2 linked regions of the Aliamphritea ceti genome follow. The protein of the gene in region 1 interacts with the protein of each later gene in a pairwise test. Links are inferred from orthologs where the notes say so. Each region holds a gene or a part of one and is shown in the gene's direction. Other genes may lie near its edges.

Evidence for each region. The genes of interacting proteins can lie anywhere in the genome.
Region 2: the proteins of ndk (region 1) and OCU49_RS21455 interact in binary tests that used the Escherichia coli proteins (3 or more experiments, as listed by UniProt). The link is inferred for Aliamphritea ceti from one-to-one orthologs.

Annotation. Positions count from the first base shown.
Region 1 is NZ_AP025282.1:1,211,617-1,216,789, forward strand. Bases 1-2,946 are described here. They hold ndk (nucleoside-diphosphate kinase), read left to right. Parts: upstream 1-1,242; coding sequence 1,243-1,650; downstream 1,651-2,946. Other genes in these bases: hscA (Fe-S protein assembly chaperone HscA), read left to right, coding at 1-554; fdx (ISC system 2Fe-2S type ferredoxin), read left to right, coding at 554-892; iscX (Fe-S cluster assembly protein IscX), read left to right, coding at 910-1,110; rlmN (dual-specificity RNA methyltransferase RlmN), read left to right, coding at 1,709-2,848; pilW (type IV pilus biogenesis/stability protein PilW), read left to right, coding at 2,869-2,946. Outside these bases: more of pilW, read left to right, coding at 2,947-3,630; OCU49_RS05555 (RodZ domain-containing protein), read left to right, coding at 3,627-4,712; hisS (histidine--tRNA ligase), read left to right, coding at 4,736-5,173. UniProt on the Escherichia coli protein: Major role in the synthesis of nucleoside triphosphates other than ATP. The ATP gamma phosphate is transferred to the NDP beta phosphate via a ping-pong mechanism, using a phosphorylated active-site intermediate.
Region 2 is NZ_AP025282.1:4,743,132-4,747,256, forward strand. Bases 1,104-4,074 are described here. They hold OCU49_RS21455 (5-formyltetrahydrofolate cyclo-ligase), read left to right. Parts: upstream 1,104-2,268; coding sequence 2,269-2,880; downstream 2,881-4,074. Other genes in these bases: OCU49_RS21435 (UPF0149 family protein), read right to left, coding at 1,104-1,149; OCU49_RS21440 (TIGR02449 family protein), read left to right, coding at 1,465-1,674; OCU49_RS21445 (cell division protein ZapA), read left to right, coding at 1,671-1,970; OCU49_RS21460 (hypothetical protein), read right to left, coding at 2,987-3,112; OCU49_RS21465 (AEC family transporter), read right to left, coding at 3,283-4,074. Outside these bases: pepP (Xaa-Pro aminopeptidase), read right to left, coding at 1-468; more of OCU49_RS21435, read right to left, coding at 547-1,103; more of OCU49_RS21465, read right to left, coding at 4,075-4,125. UniProt on the Escherichia coli protein: Involved in the removal of 5-formyltetrahydrofolate.

The DNA of each region.
Region 1 (5,173 bases):
TTCAGGGCGAGCGTGAGTTGGTCGATGATTGCCGATCTCTGGCACGTTTTACGTTACGCGGTATTCCGCCGATGGCTGCAGGTGCAGCGAAGATTCGGGTGTCTTTCCAGGTTGATGCTGATGGTTTGCTAAGCGTTTCTGCAAAAGAGTTGTCCAGTGGTGTTGTTAGCGAAATTCAGGTTAAGCCTTCTTATGGTCTGGCAGATAACGAAATAGCTGACATGCTCAAGGCTTCTTACAGTAATGCTGAAGAAGATATGCATGCCCGTAGTTTGCGTGAACAGCAGGTAGAGGCCGATCGCATTCTGATTTCGCTTGAGCAGGCGATTACCGCTGACGGTGACGTACTTTTGAGCGTAGAAGAATTACAGCATTTACGTGAGCAGATGGCGCTGTTGTTACAATTACGTCAGGGTACTAATCACAAACTCATTGAAAAGGGTGTTAAAGAGCTGGCTAAGGCCAGTGATTTCTTTGCTGCCCGACGTATGGATTTAAGTATAAAAGAAGCACTCAAAGGTCAGAGTGTTGATGATATTGAAGGGGATATGTAATGCCGCAAATTATTTTCTTACCCCATGACGAGCTGTGCCCTGAAGGTAAGGTTATTGAAGCTGAACCGGGTGTAACGGTGTGTGATGCAGCCTGGGCTGAGGGTATTGAAATTGAACATGCGTGTGAAAAATCATGCGCTTGTACTACCTGTCATGTGGTTGTTCGTGAGGGCTTTAGCAGCCTGGAAGAGTCTGATGAGTTGGAAGATGATATGCTGGACAAGGCCTGGGGTCTTGAACCGGAATCACGTCTTAGCTGTCAGGCTGTAGTAGGCGAAGAAGATCTGGTTGTAGAAATTCCCAAGTACACTATCAATCAGGTTTCTGAACGCCATTAAGGCGGGAGTGAAAATACATGTCTTTTAAATGGGTAGATATACACGATATTGTCATCGAGCTTGATGAGCAGTATCCGGATACCGATCCGCTGACAGTGAGTTTTCCTGATTTATATGAGTCAGTAATGGCGCTGGAAGGCTTTGATGACGATCCTGATCGCTGTGGCGAAAAGATTCTGGAGGCCATCCAGATGGCCTGGATCGAAGAGCGCGAGTAAGCGCAGTAAGAAAGCCCGCAAAAGCGGGCTTTTTCGTCTTTGTGGATGCTGTTATCTGTCAGATGCATGACGTATAATGGCGCGTTTTTCTAATATCCCTTGTGTCCTAAAATTTAAGAGGATCTATAGCAAATGGCTATCGAACGTACTTTTTCAATCATTAAGCCCGACGCAGTTGCTAAAAACGTTGTTGGTAAGATCGTTTCTCGTTTTGAAGAAGCTGGTCTGAAAGTGGTTGAAATGCAGATGAAATCTTTGTCTCAAGCTGAAGCTGAAGGTTTCTACGCAGAGCATAAAGAACGCCCATTCTTCGGTGATCTGGTTGCTTTCATGACTTCTGGTCCTGTTGTTGTACAGGTTCTGGAAGGTGAAAATGCTGTTGCACTGAACCGCGAGCTGATGGGTGCAACTAACCCACAGGAAGCTGCGGAAGGTACTATCCGTCGCGATTTCGCTGAGTCTATCGATGCGAATGCTGTACACGGTTCTGACGCTCTGGCTTCTGCTGAGCGTGAAATTGCTTACTTCTTCGGTAAGTAATTCCTGTTGGGCCGGAACATTGTGTTTCGGCCCACTGTTTTAAGATGTTAGGTGAGATATGACTGAAGCCACAGAAAAAGTTAATTTACTGGGACATTCGCCACAAAAGCTGGCTGAATATTTTCATAGCATTGGCGAGAAGCCGTTCCGTGCTACCCAGGTATTGAAGTGGATCCATCAGTTTGGTGTCAGCGACTTCGCTGAGATGACTAACATCAGCAAGGCTTTACGGGAAAAGCTGTCAGCAGTGGCAGAAATCCGTGAGCCAGAAGTATTAGTTCAGAATATTTCAAAAGATGGTACCCGTAAGTGGGTCATTAAGCTGGAAGGCGGCTCCTGTGTAGAAGCGGTGTTAATTCCGGAAAATGGCCGTGCGACTTTATGTGTGTCATCGCAAATAGGTTGTTCCCTTGATTGCAGCTTTTGTTCGACAGGCAAGCAGGGATTTAACCGCAATATGAGTGCCGCCGAAATTATTGGGCAGGTACGTGTGGCAATTCGTTCCTTTGGTCCTTTTGATCCGTCTGGTGACCGCCGTGTTACTAACGTGGTATTCATGGGGATGGGCGAACCACTGATGAATTTCGAAAACGTTGTCGATGCTATTCACTTAATGATGGACGACAATGCTTATGGCCTGTCAAAGCGACGTGTGACCCTGAGTACTTCAGGTGTGGTTCCTGCGCTCGATAAGCTTCGTGAAGTAACTGATGTATCTCTGGCTATCTCACTGCATGCTGGTAATAACGCACTGCGTGATGAACTTGTGCCAATTAATAAGAAATATCCGATTGATGAGTTGGTTGCGGCCTGCAACCGCTATATGGATAGCCTCAACGATAAACGTGTAGTTACGGTTGAATATACCTTGATAGAAGGGGTAAATGATCAGCCGTTACATGCCCGTGAGTTAGTTAAAGTATTGAAACGCTTGCCTTGTAAGCTAAATTTGATACCTTTTAATCCTTTTCCTAATTCGGATTATATGCGACCTTCTGAAGATGCTATTCAGGCATTCAAAATGATAGTTGTGAAAGCCGGTATTATCACGACAGTGCGACGTACCCGTGGTGATGATGTTGACGCTGCCTGTGGACAGTTGGTTGGTCAGGTTATGGACCGTACCCGACGCAGCGAGAAATACATTCCATTAACGCCTGCTGATGCGGTACAGGTACAGCAGCCAGTTAAACATTAAGTTTGTCAGGAGACACGCGATTGAAAAGCTGTTTAGTTGTTCTGTTTTCAGTACTGCTCGCAGCTTGCGCGGGTAATACTCCACAGACGTCTGAAAACCTGAATGACAGTGCTGCTGAGGCTTATACACAGTTAGGCATTCAGTATCTTCGTGATGGCGATAATGCTAGTGCAAAGCAAGCATTCCACCGCGCTTCCCAGATAAATCCAAATGCTGAGCTGGCTTATAATGGGCTGGCTATGGTTTTCCAAATGGAACAGGAAGCGAGTCTTGCGGAGTCGTATTTCGAAAAAGCTGTGTCTATCGCTCCCGATAATGCAGTTGTGCACAATAATTACGGAGCTTTCCTGTTTAGTCAGGAGCGTTATGAGCAAGCCTGTAAAGAGCTTGGCAGAGCAACAGAAGATCCTTTTTATGCGCAACGTGCGCAGGCATTTGAAAACTTAGGGCGCTGTTATCAGAACCTTAAGCGTTATCCTGCAGCTGAGAATGCTTTTAAGCGTAGTCTGACATTGAATCCCAACCGACCTGTGGCGTTAATCGAACTGGCTGAAACTTTGTTAACTGAACAGCAGACTGATGAGGCGATTGTGTATTTTGATCGCTTCGGTGAGTTGGTTGATAACCGTCAGGTCGAACATTACGCAAAGAGTCTTTGGTTAGGCATTCGTATCTCCAGAATCAAAAATAATTCGATTAGTGCGGCAACTTATGGTTTGATTCTTAAGAATTTATTCCCAGATTCGCAAGAATACCGTGAGTATAAGGAGTCATCTCGGTGAGTAGAAAAGAATCACAAAATGGCGAAGCGGAACTGCATGAGCTTGTTTTTCCTGTTGATGAGCTGATCCAGGCGCGGGAAGTTAGTGGCCGTTCTCAGGATGATGTGGCTCAGGAGCTGCGTTTGTCGTTGCGATATATACAGGCATTGGAAACAGCAGAGTTTGAACAGCTTCCCAGTATGGTCTTTGCGCGAGGTTATATTCAGAGCTATGCCAAGTTATTAGGCTTAGATGCAGATCGTTATCTGGCTATTTTTGATGAGCTGACTACGCCGGGCGGAAAGCAACGTCGTCGACCAATCAGAGCGATTGGTAAAGTTGATCAGCAAGCGAAGTCTGGTGACTTTGCGGTAAGAATTTTTACCTGGGTTATTTTGCTGGCGCTGATCGGTGTATCTGTCTGGTGGTGGAAAACACAAAGTAATCCTGAATTATTGTCTGACCTATGGCCTGCTGGTGAGGCTGTTCAGGAAATGCCAGCAGAAGGTGATAATTCGCTGCAGTTAAATATCGAAGCTGCACCGGAAGTAGATAGTTTTCCTCCGATAGCAGTTGAGCCTGTCAATGTGCCGGTTACAGATCAGGCTGATGAAGTATTAGCGAATGCTGAGGCTGTACTTGAGCAAGCAGCAGAATCTGTTCGGGATGTTGCAGCGGAAACAGCTGTTGCTGCTGAATCTACAGTCGAGCAGGCTGACGTAACCGTAAATACTGAGCCGGATACGACCATCACCACGCAGACTAATGTTGAGCTTGCGACCGCTCAGGTGGATAAGCCTGCGGAGACTGCTGATACTCAGAATGAAGCTGTTTCAGCAGCAGGTGTATCTGGGGTAGGGCGGTTATTAATCGATTTCGCTGATGATTGCTGGATCAGTGTTAAAGATGTGAATGGTCAGGTATTAGCTATGCGCATCAAGCCGGCAGGTAGTCGTTTGGATGTGTCAGGCCCAGGCCCGTTAAAAATTCAGATTGGTAAAGTTTCTGCTGTTGATACTATTAGTTTTAATGGTAAAGATGTAGATCTGAGTAGTTATACCCGTTTAGATGTGGCAAAGCTTAATTTGCCAGCAAGTGAATAAGTTATCTGTTAGGACTAGTTAAATTGGCAAAAATTAAAGCCATCCGCGGAATGAACGACATTCTGCCGGAGCAGACGCCCGTCTGGCAATTTCTCGAATCTACTGTAAAAAATGTTCTGGCCAGTTATGGATACAGTGAAATCCGTATGCCAATTGTTGAGCAGACTGATTTGTTTAAGCGCTCTATTGGTGAAGTGACAGACATTGTCGAAAAAGAAATGTATACCTTTGAGGATCGCAACGGTGAAAGCCTGACGCTGCGTCCTGAAGGTACAGCCAGTTGTGTCCGTGCTGGTGAAGAGCATGGCTTGCTGTTCAATCAGACACAGCGTTTGTGGTACCAGGGGCCGATGTTCCGTTATGAGAAGCCACAAAAAGGACGTTATCGCCAGTTTCATCAGATTGGCGTAGAAACCTTTGGTATGGCCAGTGCGGATATTGATGCTGAAGTGATTATGCTG
Region 2 (4,125 bases), 3.5 Mb from region 1 along the record:
GCCCTGACGCTTAGCCATGCGCAGGCTGTCCCGCCAGGATCGGACCTGAGCATCCAGCTGAGTTTTATCTGACCCGTAGAAAATCTGATCGCAGCCCTGCATCAGTTTAGGCATTTGCTTGTCTTGCTCTTCATTCGCAAACGCAAGATCTACACCCAGTTCAGCCACAGCCCGTTCCGGCCCTAACCGATAGCCATGCCAGATTTCCATGGTTTTATCCCGCTCACGGCAAAACAGTACCGTTTGCGGGTTCTTGCCAGCGAGCAATACCAAGAGCGCATCCGGCTCATCAAAACCTGTCAGGTAATAGAAATCGCTATCCTGACGGAAAGGAAACTCAACATCTGAATTACGCGGCTGCATCGTTGCCGCAGGTATAAGTGCAATACTTCCGGCAGGCAAGCTGCTAAGTAAACGCTGGCGGCGTTCTGCAAATTCATCACGGGGTATAGAGGTCATACGGGTCATAGTTAGCCTCGGCAGTCATCAGTACTGATTATCCGGCATCAGCGGCTATCCCAGACAGCCGCCCTGAAAATTCCTGACTTAGTGCAGCACTGGCTGCTGTGGATCAGAGTCACCATTGTCTTCCACAGGGTGCGATTCGCTGAAAAACATCAGTGTCGCCATACGCACGTATTCCTGCAGTTCCATCAGACCATTTTCATTGTCTTCTTCTGCTTCATCCTGATCCAGCTCAACCCAGGAGATTTGCTCCAGATCACGCAGTGCTTCAAGCTGATCGTCATTCAGGCTGCTATTGGTATGTGCACCATTGAGACCAAAACCAACCAGAAAACCCTGACACCAGCTACCCAGTGCCGTAACCCGTTCATTCAGGGATAAGTCGTCATCCGGTAGCAGTAAGCGGAAAGTAAAATCTGCATTTTTCATCTGGCTCAGTACACCTTCATACAGATCTACCAAAGCAATACGGGAGCTTTCGTGTTTCAGCGCACTGACATCCATCATCTCCAGTGCTGCAAACATCCAGCGCTCCTGGGTGAAATCTGCGCCTGCGGTCAAATAACCACACAATAAACCGTGCACCTCTGCGGCAGTCACAGACATGCTGTCTTCTGCAATCAGTACATCTGCAATTTCATAATATTCAGGAATAAAATCTTCAGGAGAGTTTTCGACACTCATAAGTCTTCTCTGTCTGGCTGCGGAAAAACCGCCAAAAATAAATTACCGCCACAGAGCACTGTAAAAACAATAAGATAGCCGAAGAATTAAGGGCATTGCCATGTATCGGCAGAGTAGCAGTAAGCACCTGTAAGCCCTATGCCACAACGGCTATTCAAAATGACAGGAATTCTGTTGCGAAGATGTTCTACATCCTAGCATTAACAGGTAGCATTCTCTATGCGGGCAGCCCGGTGAGCCAGTGAATTTGTTCCGGTCGTTGCATTCGTCTTTAAAGCTATGTTAAACAAGAGCCTTTTACCTCCGGTAACCGTTATGAGCGAGCAAGATCTGCGCACCCTTGAGAGCCAAGTCGAGCAACTGATCCAGTACTGTCAAAGACTGGAACTGGAAAACCGTCGCCTGCACCGGTCGGAAACCCAGCTGAAAGAAGAACGTAACCGTTTACAACAGCTGCACAATGACACCCGGAAACGGGTCGATGCCATGATCACCCGTCTGAAATCACTGGAACAGGAAGCATGAGTAAAGCTAAAAATGTCGCGGTAAAACTGCTCGAAAAAGAGTACGTGATCGCCTGTCCGGAAGAAGCTGAAGCAGAATTACAACAGGCAGCGGCGCACTTAAACAGTAAATTACTGGAAATTAAATCCTCCGGGAAAATTATCGGTATGGAGCGCATCGCAATTATGGCAGCGCTGAATATCTCACATGAATATATCGCTTTCAGACAACAACAGCCTGAAAATTTAAGTGATAATATCAAAAGCTTAAGTGACAAAATCCAGGCGACTCTGGATGCTGCAAAACAACAGGACTAGCCCTTTTATACACTGTCTTCCGGCCTGAAAAACACACTCTGCAAATAACACAGATTTAGTTTTTTTCAAGAGCTGACATTCGGTCTTTCAAGAGTATAATGGCTCGCAGCTCCCCAGGGTTTCTCGGTCGATTGGTTACGTCCCTTGAGCCGATAAACACACTTCCGGAAGCTTCTCGAATAACTGGTGTGCATGTCCGCATGACGGAAAGCCTAATGTTATTCAGGGGCTACCACCTTGAACCTTCGGGTTCAGGGCCACAACCAACGCTTATTGCCCTGGGGAGTCATATTTGCGTATGAACCAATCTGTATCTACTGCCGATTACCGCCAGAATTTGCGCCGCGAAATGCGCCGTAAACGTCGCGGTCTTTCCGAACAGCAACATAAACACGCCGCTCAGGGTCTGTTGCGCACTATTCGTCGCCTTCCTGCTTTCAAGAAAAGTAAAAATGTTGCCATTTACCTCGCCAGTGACGGTGAAATCGACGCTAAGCCTATTATCGACTTATGCTGGTCTCTGGGTAAAAACTGCTACCTGCCTATCCTGCATCCGGTAAAACATAACCGTTTATGGTTTATGCCTTATACCCGTCGCACCCGTTTGCATAACAACAAGTACAAGATTCTTGAGCCTGCTGAAGTGAAGCAGCCAAGACGCCCTGCATGGGCGATGGATCTGGTGTTGTTGCCACTGGTTGCTTTTGACCCTAAGGGCGGACGCCTGGGAATGGGTGGCGGCTACTACGACCGGACATTCTCTTTTAAACAGAAATGGCGTCAGGGCGGTGGCACTAAAATGATTGGCCTGGCACACGACTTACAGAAAGTAGAAAAACTGGAGATAGCCAGCTGGGATATTCCGCTGGAAGGTATCGCTTCAGATAAAGCGTTTTACAGCAGTAAATAAAATATTTGTCAGGAATTTAGAAGGGAGTGCCGGCCTGCTGTCTGATACAGCCCCGGCATGACTCAATAGCAAAACTAACTATCGGCATCAGGAAAGGTAAGATTGATTAGCCGTTAAATGCCTGACTTACAACAGATATCAGCTCAATATCACTATTGGTTACGCCAGTAATGACTGTCCCCAATACAAATACCGCAACCAGAATCACCATTATATCTGGTCCTTTCTTCATGGTATTTTCGCCCTCTCATACTTTTGGCACTAAAAAAAATAGCGGGTAAGTTTTCCATAACAGGAAATATTTGCAAGCTTTTCCCTGCAATTACCCAATATATATCGACAAGTTTATACCAATATTTAGAAAAAAATAATAACTTTAGTGACTTAGCGCCACTTTCTAATTCATTTTAGGACTATTTTCACACAAATCATTAAAATAACTGGCAAACTTAAGCAAGCCAATAAAGTTTGCACAGAAATAATCGCCGCCATGGTTTCACTGTCGCCGCCTAACTGGCGCGATAAGATATAAGCAGAGGGAGCAGTCGGTAAGGCACTGAAAATTATGAGAGTTATTGCCACTCTATAATCTTCGACAAACAACCACGCCAACCCTAACATCGACAGGGGCATCAATAATAACTTCAACATACAGCTCAGTAATAAAGCTGAAGATGGCTTTTTGAGTGTATCCAGTCTTAAACCGGCTCCGACACACAGCACACCTAAGGGCAGAGCCATTGCTGCCAACAAACTAGCTACTGACGCCACTACAGTGGGCAATCCAAAGCCGCTAAGGTTCAATAAGAACCCCACAAAACAGGCAATAATTAACGGATTACGCGAAATACTTTTGCCAACACCCACCCATGAGATGTTTTTATCTCCGGCAGAAAAGACAGCTACAGATAACAGGTTCACCACCGGAATCATAACTGTCAGTAATACCGCCAGAATAGCGACCCCTTCATCACCTAATATGCCGGCGATAACCGCAAAGCTAACATATGTATTGAACCGGACTGTGCCCTGGAAGACTGAGGTAAAAACCGGCCAGCTAAAACGCATACACCACTGCAAGCCAGCCAGTAAGGCTGAAAACACTAACGTTAACCCAACCATCCAGCCGGCCACATTCACAAAATCAATGCCGGAAAAGTCCGCCAGCGACAATTTATAGACTAAAAGCACGGGGAAAAGGACAAAATAGGTCGCTTTTTCTGCTGCGGACCAGAACTCCTTGTG